Regions from separate parts of the Alkalihalophilus lindianensis genome, predicted to be linked through region 3. Evidence: riboswitches for the same ligand, from Rfam matches in the RefSeq annotation. Region 3 holds a riboswitch; each other region holds the start of a gene.

Region 1 (2,202 bases), on a different contig from region 3:
GAAAGACTGGTGCGCCTGTTTCTCTGAAGTGTGAAAGCAGTTTAGCCGTATTTTGTGCTGCTTGCTCAGGGTTTGTTAAAGCCATCTTTCCATTTGGGAAATAGTCATTTTGAATATCAATCACTAATATAGCTGTTGTCATTTTCTTCACCTCTTAAAATTTTATATAGTATAAGAATATACAAGTTTCAAAGTAAAAAAGAAAAATAATAATAAATTTTTAACTTTTTAAAAAAACAGATGAATTAAAATAATGGTTGCCATATATAATAAATCATAGTTTAATAGACAGTATATTAAAAGTGCCCAAGATATTGTTTTGGGATAATAGGGAAATCAGTTAAAGTCTGATGCAGCCCCCGCTACTGTAAGTGTTGATGAAAATGTCAAACCACTGGAGTATTCTACTCTAGGAAGGGACATGAGTAAGATTTAGACACAAGCCAGGAAACCTGCTTTTAATATTGTATCCAATCTTCGGAGGGAGGATGTGGGATGATCATATTAGAGTTCTTGTAAGTAGAACTCTACTTTGGACATGCCTACCTACCTTAACTTCGAAAATGAAGCTAAGGTTTTTTTATTTTCTATCACAAGTTAAAACAAGGTGCATAATTTTTCGTTATGCTTAAAAGGGAAGCACGGTGTAAATCCGTCACGGTCCCGCCACTGTAAGGGGAAGTTTCATTGTATGAAGGTCACTGGTAATTCGGGAAGACACAATGAAATGATGAACCCAAGTCAGGAAACCTGCCTTGATTTTTTTTCTTCAATACCTACGGGTCATAGGTAGAGAAGTGTAATAGATGCTGCTTATTATAAGTATGGCGTTTAATGCACCTCTACCTAGGGGTGTATTTTTATTTTTTTGAAATTAGGAGTGAGGATATGACTACTTGGAATTTGAATGGTACAAAAAAGCATGTATTGATTTGTAATGGCTCAAGTTGTATGCGAAAAGAAGGTGAAGAAATTACGTTAGCGATACGAGATGAGATTAAAATTAGGGAACTAGATCAACAAATTCATACATCGAGAACTAGGTGTAATGGACGTTGTAAAGATGCATGTGTGGTTGTTGTCTACCCTGAAGGAAACTGGTATTCAGTTACTTCAAGTGAAGTAGGGAGGTCTCTTATAAAGAGTCATCAAGATTCAACAGTTAACTTGAAAGATTCTCTAATTTACAGCTTTGATAATGATGAAATGAAAGCAATCAACACAGATAAATGTATTAAGGGTATATCTAAAGTTGAATTGGAAGGAGCAAAGAGTTAGATGAAACGGCTTACATTTGATGATTAAATACGGATGTTTAGCTTGTTGGATATAAGGAGGGATGTAAAGTGCTAGGTAAATTACTGGTTATTGGATTCGGGCCTGGTAGTTTTGATCATATGACAAATAGGGCACTAACTGCAATTCAAGAGAGTCACTGCATCATTGGATATAAAACATATGTCGATCTCATTAAAGGGTTATTAACAGATCAAGAGATTATTAGCACAGGAATGTCAGAAGAAGTAAGTCGTGCCCAAGCAGCTGTTCGCCTTGCTGAAGAAGGAAAAACAGTAGCGGTTATTTCTAGTGGAGATGCTGGGGTCTACGGGATGGCTGGACTCGTCTATGAGGTGCTAATTGAAAAAGGATGGTCAGAAGCAACTGGTGTGAGTGTAGAAGTAATACCAGGAGTTTCTGCGAGTAACTCTTGTGCCTCTTTATTAGGTGCCCCGATTATGCACGATGCATGTACGATAAGTTTAAGTGATCACCTTACTCCATGGACACTCATTGAAAAAAGAATTGATGCGGCAGCACAAGCAGATTTTGTTATTAGTTTATACAATCCTAAAAGTGGACGAAGAACAAGACAGATTCAAGAAGCTCAGAGAATCCTCCTCGAATACCGATCGCCCCAAACGCCAGTCGGTCTAGTGAAAAGTGCTTTTCGTGAACGTCAACATGTAGTGATCACAGATCTTGAAAATATGTTAGATCATGATATTGGAATGCTTACAACAGTTGTCATAGGGAATTCATCTACTTTTCTTTATGATGAAAAAATGATTACTCCTAGAGGATATCAAAGGAAATATACGTTAGATACAACAGAACAACGTTTAAAACCTCATGAACGCTTACGAAACGAAAATGAACCTTGGGCACTCCATCAAGGAAAAAAAGATGGCGAACGAGAAATAG
Region 2 (2,202 bases), on a different contig from region 3:
TTAATTCGAACCTCATGAGGGTCAAACAAAGACCAATTCTCTCGCTTCTCAACTGCTTCCATAAATACATCAGGAATCGTAACAGCTGTAAATAAGTCATGTGTTCGTTGACGTTCATCACCGTTATTTAACTTGGCATCTAAAAAAGCAAATATGTCCTTGTGCCAAACATCTAAGTACACAGCAATTGCCCCTTGACGTTGCCCTAACTGATCGACACTCACCGCAACATTGTTAAGCTGCTTCATCCAAGGAATGACTCCAGACGAGACATTCTTAAATCCTCTAATCGACGAGCCTTTTGCCCGGATCTTACCGAGATATATTCCAAGTCCACCACCATTTTTACTTACGGTTGCGGCATCTGTACAACTATCAAAAATAGAGCGAAGGTCATCATCGACTGTATCAATAAAACAACTCGAGAGCTGACCACCTACTTTACCAGCATTACAAAGTGTCGGTGTGGCAACTGTCATATATAAGTTAGACAACGCCCAATAGGCTTCTTTTACTAAATCAAGCCGCTTATCTTGCGGTTCTTCTACCATCAACATCATCGCAATGACCAACATACGCTCCTGTGGCAATTCGATAATTTGATCTTCAAAGTTCTTAGCTAAATAACGATCGGCTAATGTTTTAATCCCAATATATGTGAATTTTTCATCACGAGTTGGTTCTATCACAAGAGCTAGTAGATTTAGTTCCTCACTAGTATAGGAGTCCAGACGTTTGTCATAGATACCATTTTCTATTTGCTGTTTGAAATAGGCAGGGAAGCTTAATGGAAGAGAATCAACTTCCTCTCCTCGCCCTTTGGCAATATGCTCTTTCAAATCATTGATATAGCAAAATGACGCTACAAACGTCCAATCCGGTTGATCAACGGAGAGTTCATTTAATGCTGATAATGCGCGTTGCTGCCATGTTAATGTAGATGTTTCCTCTAACCACTCCTCTGTTACTAGATTCGGAAAACGTTGCTGTAATTGTGTATCTTGCTTGTTCATCATCTTTAATTCTTTCATTTCTCTCACTCCTCATCTCGATAACAAATAAAAAAACGCCCTACCCCTCAATTTGAGAGATAGGACGTAAAACGGCTTCGTTGGTCGTTGCAAACTAAACGAGCAGTAGACAGTCACTTAAAATAGCGCTTGTCTAGTCGCTGCCGTCTCACTTCTCATCCCCCGAAGATAGCTGACTAAGAAATGGTGGCAGGTCTCCTGACTTGTGCTTCACCTTACTTTGAGCCTTCCCGTATAAGCACCTATTAAGCACTCTTATACAGTGGTTGCCTCATTTCATCCACACTTACAGTTGCGGGGACAGTTCTGGATTCTCACCAGATTCCCTATTAAGCTGCTAAGCAGCACCAACATTTCGTAATACAATATATAGTTGAATAAAACTTCCAATGCTACGATATATTGAAATCGTACCGGAAATATAGCTGAGATGCAAGACTTTTCTTTCAATCAAATTTTTAAAAGCCCTGTTGCATATTAGCATCAAGGCTTTCATTCTTATTCCTTAATTTTAACGGCCGTACCATAAGCAATGATCTCTGCTGCAGACCCCATAACCGTCGATGATTGGAGACGCATTCCGACAATTGCATTTGCTCCTTTTTTCGTCGCCTCCTCTACCATGCGATGGATCGCAAGCTTTCTGGCTTCATCCATCATCTCGTTGTACCCTTTAATTTCACCACCGACAATTCCTTTAAGCCCCGCTGTAATATCACGGCCTATATGCTTCGTCTGAATCGTTCCCCCTTTTACGTAGCCAATCACTTCGATAATCTCAGATCCCGCAATTGAATCAGTAGTCACTATTTTCATAATCAATTTCCTCCTCTTTCTCCTTTTTTCGTTCCAGCATAAAAACGATTAACACTGCTAGAAAACTAGCTACATTTCCTCCAACCGCTAGTAGAGCCCATGTGATATTAATAAAAACAAAAAGAATGGTCAGCAGTTGAAAAAGGACAGCTAGACTGATAAGAACGAATTTCAAGCGCCTATACATAGTTCTTTAACCAATCTCTCATCGTCTTTGTTAGCTCTTTTGAGAGGGGCTTTGTTCCAGTCTTTTTATATGCCTTTTTAAGTTGAAGAATGGAATAATCCTCCTCTTGATCTCTAAGCATATGATTCATCCCTTGGATAATCTTCGCCTCTACCTGTCCCTCTACTA
Region 3 (2,202 bases):
TGCTTTTTTAAGATTTTATGAACTTTTGGACTAGCTGTCTCAGTAATTGCTACAGCATAACTTCTAACAGCTGCTTTTGAAGTTACTAAGAGGTCTGTAGCAATTACTTCATCGTTTATTAATTCTTTATTATTAATTTTATCTAAAATACTAGCCATAGTTAACGCCTCCCTTATTTTACTTCCTTTAAAATAGTGCTTAATTCTTCGATTGCTTTTTGAGATGTTTTAGCATCCTTATCAAGTAATTCTTTTAACTTGTTATCCGAGGCGAGCCCTTGCATCATAGAAGATTTAGCTGAGCTTGCAGATTTAATGGTGAGGATCTCGTGAACTTCCAAGATCTCATGAGTTGCATAGTTTGTATTTTTCACGGTCAGTACCTCCTGTATTTTTTGAGAATGTATTATATTGAATACCACACTCTAAAAAATTAAAACATGATGATAAAAAACGAGATATAACTGGTATAAAAATAAGTTGTAATAAGGTCTATAAGGTTTTTCAATTCCCTAAAAATTCTCGAAAAATACTGTCGAATAGTATGGATTCATGTATAATAAAGATACTTATTAACAATCTCATATAGCGCACATCTAGGTCACTCAATAATCGGGAGTGATAATAGGGAAGTTGGTGTAATTCCAACACGGTCCCGCCACTGTAAATGCTAGATTGTTTCACTACGCCACTGTCACTTTGATGGGAAGGAGAAACAATTGCAAAGCATGAGTCAGGAGACCTGCCTAGGCGTTTGTTGTGAAACCTTCGAGGAAAAGGGGAAGCGGTCTAACATACTCAGGTAATTATTATATTAGAGTAAGTTTAGTACTACTTTTATTATGTAAGCACTCCTCGTTTTGGAGTGCTTTTTTGTATTGATCGATTCCTGAACTTTTTTGTTCCACACAGTAGCTAAAGAGAAAATAAGTACTATTATATATTTGGGAGAGTGTCGTATGTTTAAGAAGTGGAATGTGTTACTAGCAGCTATGATGATGGCATTAATCATCACAGCATGTGGAGAAAGTGAAAGTACGGAGGAAGTAGAACCAAATATTGAACAGGGTGAAGCAACAACGGAGGAAGAAAATGAAGACAGCGCCGATGGTACAGCAACCGATGATTTTCCACGTACCGTAACCGATGCTTTAGGGGATGAAGTGACAATTGATGAAAAGCCAGAGAGAATGATTTCATTGATTCCAAGCATTACAGAAACTCTTTATTCACTTGATCAAGGTGACAATGTAGTAGGAAGAACAGATTGGGATAACTACCCTGAGGAAGTTCTTGAGGTTGAGAGTGTTGGGGATATGACATTTGATGTAGAACGAGTGTTATCTTTGCAGCCTGACCTTGTTTTATCACATGAGTCAAGTGCCCATAGTTCTGAAGAAGGATTAGAACAAATTCGTTCCGCTGGTATTCCGGTTGTAGTTATTAATGATGCGACTTCCATTGATGCTGTGTACGAGGCAATTACTCTTATCGGAGAAGCATCTGGTGCCGACGAGCAAGCAGAACACACAGTAGAAGAAATGAAGGAACGCTTTGCTGGTGTGGAAGAAAAGGCTTCTGAGATTAATGAAGAAGAAAAAGTCAGCGTATGGGTAGAAGTTTCTGATGAATTGTACACAGCAGGAAGCAATACCTTTATCGATGAAATGCTTTCAATGATCAATGCTAATAACATAGCTAACTCAGAAGAGGGCTGGCCACAATTTACAGAAGAGGAAGTTGTGTCATTAGATCCTGAGGTAATCATCACAACATACGGTTATTATGTCGAAAATGCTGATGAGAAAATTAAGGATCGAGCAGCTTGGCAAGATGTTACAGCAGTAGTAAATGATCGTATTTATGATGTTCAATCAGATGAAGTAACGAGATCTGGCCCACGTCTTGTAAAAGGAGTAGAAGAACTTGCGTCAGTCATTTATCCAGAGGTATTTGGCGAATAATCACGTTATTGCTTATACCTCAGTTATACTTTTTTGTGCATTCGCTTTAATTATAAGTATTGGAAAGGGAAGCGTAGAGCTTCCCTTCTCTACGGTTATTTTAATTGTCTTAACAGAAGGTTTACATATTCCCTTAAGTGTAGAATTAGACCCGATGCATATCAACATCGTAATGGAAATAAGACTACCTCGCACCTTACTTGCGATGATGGTAGGGGCATGCTTAGCGGTAGCAGGCG
Region 4 (2,202 bases), on a different contig from region 3:
CTACATTCGCAAGTTGACGTTGAACTTCCACGTTCATACGATTTGTATTTTTATGAAATTCAATAATTGAATAACTATACTTTTTTAACTCCTCCTGCTTTTCTCGATTTCTAATTACATTTCCTAGTAAGGCTACTTCCTCTAATTTCTCATTAGCAAAGGCCAGAGCATCGACAAACTCCTGGTCAAGGTTTTTTTCACCAGCGGTCGTAACAGGTACATGTAGCAAGGAGCATGAAGGTTGAATGATCAGGTTTTGAGTATGCGAAGAGAGCTCTTTTACATGTTCGTATTTATCTAAGAGGTTACTCTTCCATATAGAACGACCATCAATGACTCCGCAAGCCAAGAATTTATCTTGAGGAAAACCAAACGTCCTCAACTGTTTCAAGTTCTCTCCATTGTCATGAACAAAATCAAGTCCAATTCCTGCAACGGGTAATTGTGTAATTTCTTTATAATGATCAATTGATCCAAAATACGTTTGAAGAAGGAGGTTTAATTCCGGTAACGCATCATTAAAATTAGCATACACTTCTTTAAATAATTCGATCATTTCTTGATTAACATTTTGAGCGAGAATCGGTTCATCAACTTGAATCCATTCTGCTCCAGCTTGCTCAAGTTCTTTGAAAACCTTGATATAAAGGGGGATGAGTTGCGGAATAATCTCCTTGAAGTCCTCGGTTTGATAGCCTTTTGATAATGAGAGAAGGGTGATAGGCCCTACAATAACGGGTTTTCCGACAATATTAAGCTCATATTTTGCTTCATTAAATAATGTAAGTAATCGGTTATGAGTCAAGGTAGGCGTTACCTCTTTTAATTCAGGTACAAGATAGTGATAGTTGGTATTGAACCACTTGGTCATTTCAGAAGCGACATGTTGATCTGTTCCTCTGGCAATGGCGAAATATTGCTCCAGCGAGGCTGCTTCCATTGATTGAAACCGTTTAGGAATAAGACCAAACATAACCGCAGTATCAAGCACATGATCATAATAACTAAAATCACCAATTGGTATCAGCTCAACTCCTAGTGCTTTTTGGGTTTTTAGATACTCGATTCTTAATTTTTTCATCTCTAATTCAAACGTAACTCTTGTTATCTTTTTTGACCAATACTTTTCTAATAGACGCTTCCATTCTCTGTTCTTTCCAATTCGTGGATATCCCACGTTTGACTGTATAATATTCATGTTTAATTCCCTCCGAAGATTAATAGTGTGTATGTACTAAAACGAAAAAAATCTCTTTCCTAAAAGAAAGAGAGATCACATGTACAGGATTAACCCGGATTATCATAAATCAATGGCCAAAACATATCGATCACTCCTCCCTAATAAACGCGTAGGTACTAGTGCGTACAAAAGGCAGGTCTCCTGACTCGAGTTCATTGCTAACTTAATTCCTTCCCGTTCGATATTGTGCTTCATAACAATATTGAATAGTGGTATATCATAAGTAGCTCACTCTTACAGTGGCGCGACCGTGTCGGCTTTTAACCGAACTTCCCTTTTAAGGCTTGGACATTTAATCCAAACCACCTTTTGCATGAACTTATAAAATTTAAAATAGATAAAATACTTAGACTATATCCTAACTCACTTTTTTTTATTAAGCAAGAATTTTGTTGGAGACTATTCTACATAAGTGAAACTATGAATTACTTCACTAAAGAGTTTAATCATGTACCCGTTTACGCTAGAAACTATACCTTTTTAACAGTGGTTTACAAAACCTTTACACAGCAATCATACCTACTTAATATTGCCCATCTATACTAGCAATTGTGAGAGGGAGAACCACTTACGCTACTATTTTTCCTACAGAAAAGGGAGGACAATTCAGTGAAGAAGTTTTTAATGCTCTTAGTAATGGCAGTACTTATGGTAATTGTTGCAGCATGTGGTGGAGGATCTGACGAACCAGCACAAACAGATAACACTGGTTCAGAGGATGCAACAGGAGACAATGCAGCGGAAGCATCAGAGGAACTAGACGGCAGCGTAGTAGTTGATGGGTCAGGTACAGTTTATCCATTAATGTCAGTCGTTGCTGAAGAATACATGATTCGTGAACAACCAAATGTATCAGTTGAAGTAAGTCGTTCTGGTACAAGTGCTGGTTTTGGTAAATTTTTAGTTCCAAATGGTACTGATTTCAATGATGCATCACGTGAAATTAAAGATGAGGAATTAGA

Evidence for each region. A riboswitch is a leader RNA that binds a small molecule or an ion and turns the genes downstream of it on or off. The one in region 3 is predicted to bind cobalamin.
Region 1: it holds a riboswitch for cobalamin, as region 3 does, so the genes downstream of both, RYX56_RS12630 ((2Fe-2S) ferredoxin domain-containing protein) here and RYX56_RS03295 (ABC transporter substrate-binding protein) in region 3, are expected to answer to the same signal.
Region 2: it holds a riboswitch for cobalamin, as region 3 does, so the genes downstream of both, RYX56_RS15125 (ribonucleoside-diphosphate reductase subunit alpha) here and RYX56_RS03295 (ABC transporter substrate-binding protein) in region 3, are expected to answer to the same signal.
Region 4: it holds a riboswitch for cobalamin, as region 3 does, so the genes downstream of both, metE (5-methyltetrahydropteroyltriglutamate--homocysteine S-methyltransferase) here and RYX56_RS03295 (ABC transporter substrate-binding protein) in region 3, are expected to answer to the same signal.

Annotation. Positions count from the first base shown of each region.
Region 1 covers NZ_JAWJBA010000004.1:13,115-15,316, forward strand. Annotated here, with positions in the region: gene RYX56_RS12625 (cysteine hydrolase family protein) at 1-142, opposite strand, end outside; cobalamin riboswitch at 284-474, shown strand; cobalamin riboswitch at 589-772, shown strand; gene RYX56_RS12630 ((2Fe-2S) ferredoxin domain-containing protein) at 889-1,278, shown strand; gene cobJ (precorrin-3B C(17)-methyltransferase) at 1,398-2,202, shown strand, end outside.
Region 2 covers NZ_JAWJBA010000005.1:32,609-34,810, reverse strand. Annotated here, with positions in the region: gene RYX56_RS15125 (ribonucleoside-diphosphate reductase subunit alpha) at 1-1,016, opposite strand, end outside; cobalamin riboswitch at 1,203-1,398, opposite strand; gene RYX56_RS15120 (YbjQ family protein) at 1,530-1,847, opposite strand; gene RYX56_RS15115 (hypothetical protein) at 1,828-2,022, opposite strand; gene RYX56_RS15110 (alpha/beta hydrolase family protein) at 2,027-2,202, opposite strand, start outside.
Region 3 covers NZ_JAWJBA010000001.1:588,189-590,390, forward strand. Annotated here, with positions in the region: gene RYX56_RS03285 (spore coat protein) at 1-158, opposite strand, end outside; gene RYX56_RS03290 (hypothetical protein) at 173-373, opposite strand; cobalamin riboswitch at 581-763, shown strand; gene RYX56_RS03295 (ABC transporter substrate-binding protein) at 959-1,963, shown strand; gene RYX56_RS03300 (FecCD family ABC transporter permease) at 1,926-2,202, shown strand, end outside.
Region 4 covers NZ_JAWJBA010000003.1:214,154-216,355, forward strand. Annotated here, with positions in the region: gene metE (5-methyltetrahydropteroyltriglutamate--homocysteine S-methyltransferase) at 1-1,198, opposite strand, end outside; cobalamin riboswitch at 1,355-1,565, opposite strand; gene RYX56_RS11145 (PstS family phosphate ABC transporter substrate-binding protein) at 1,850-2,202, shown strand, end outside.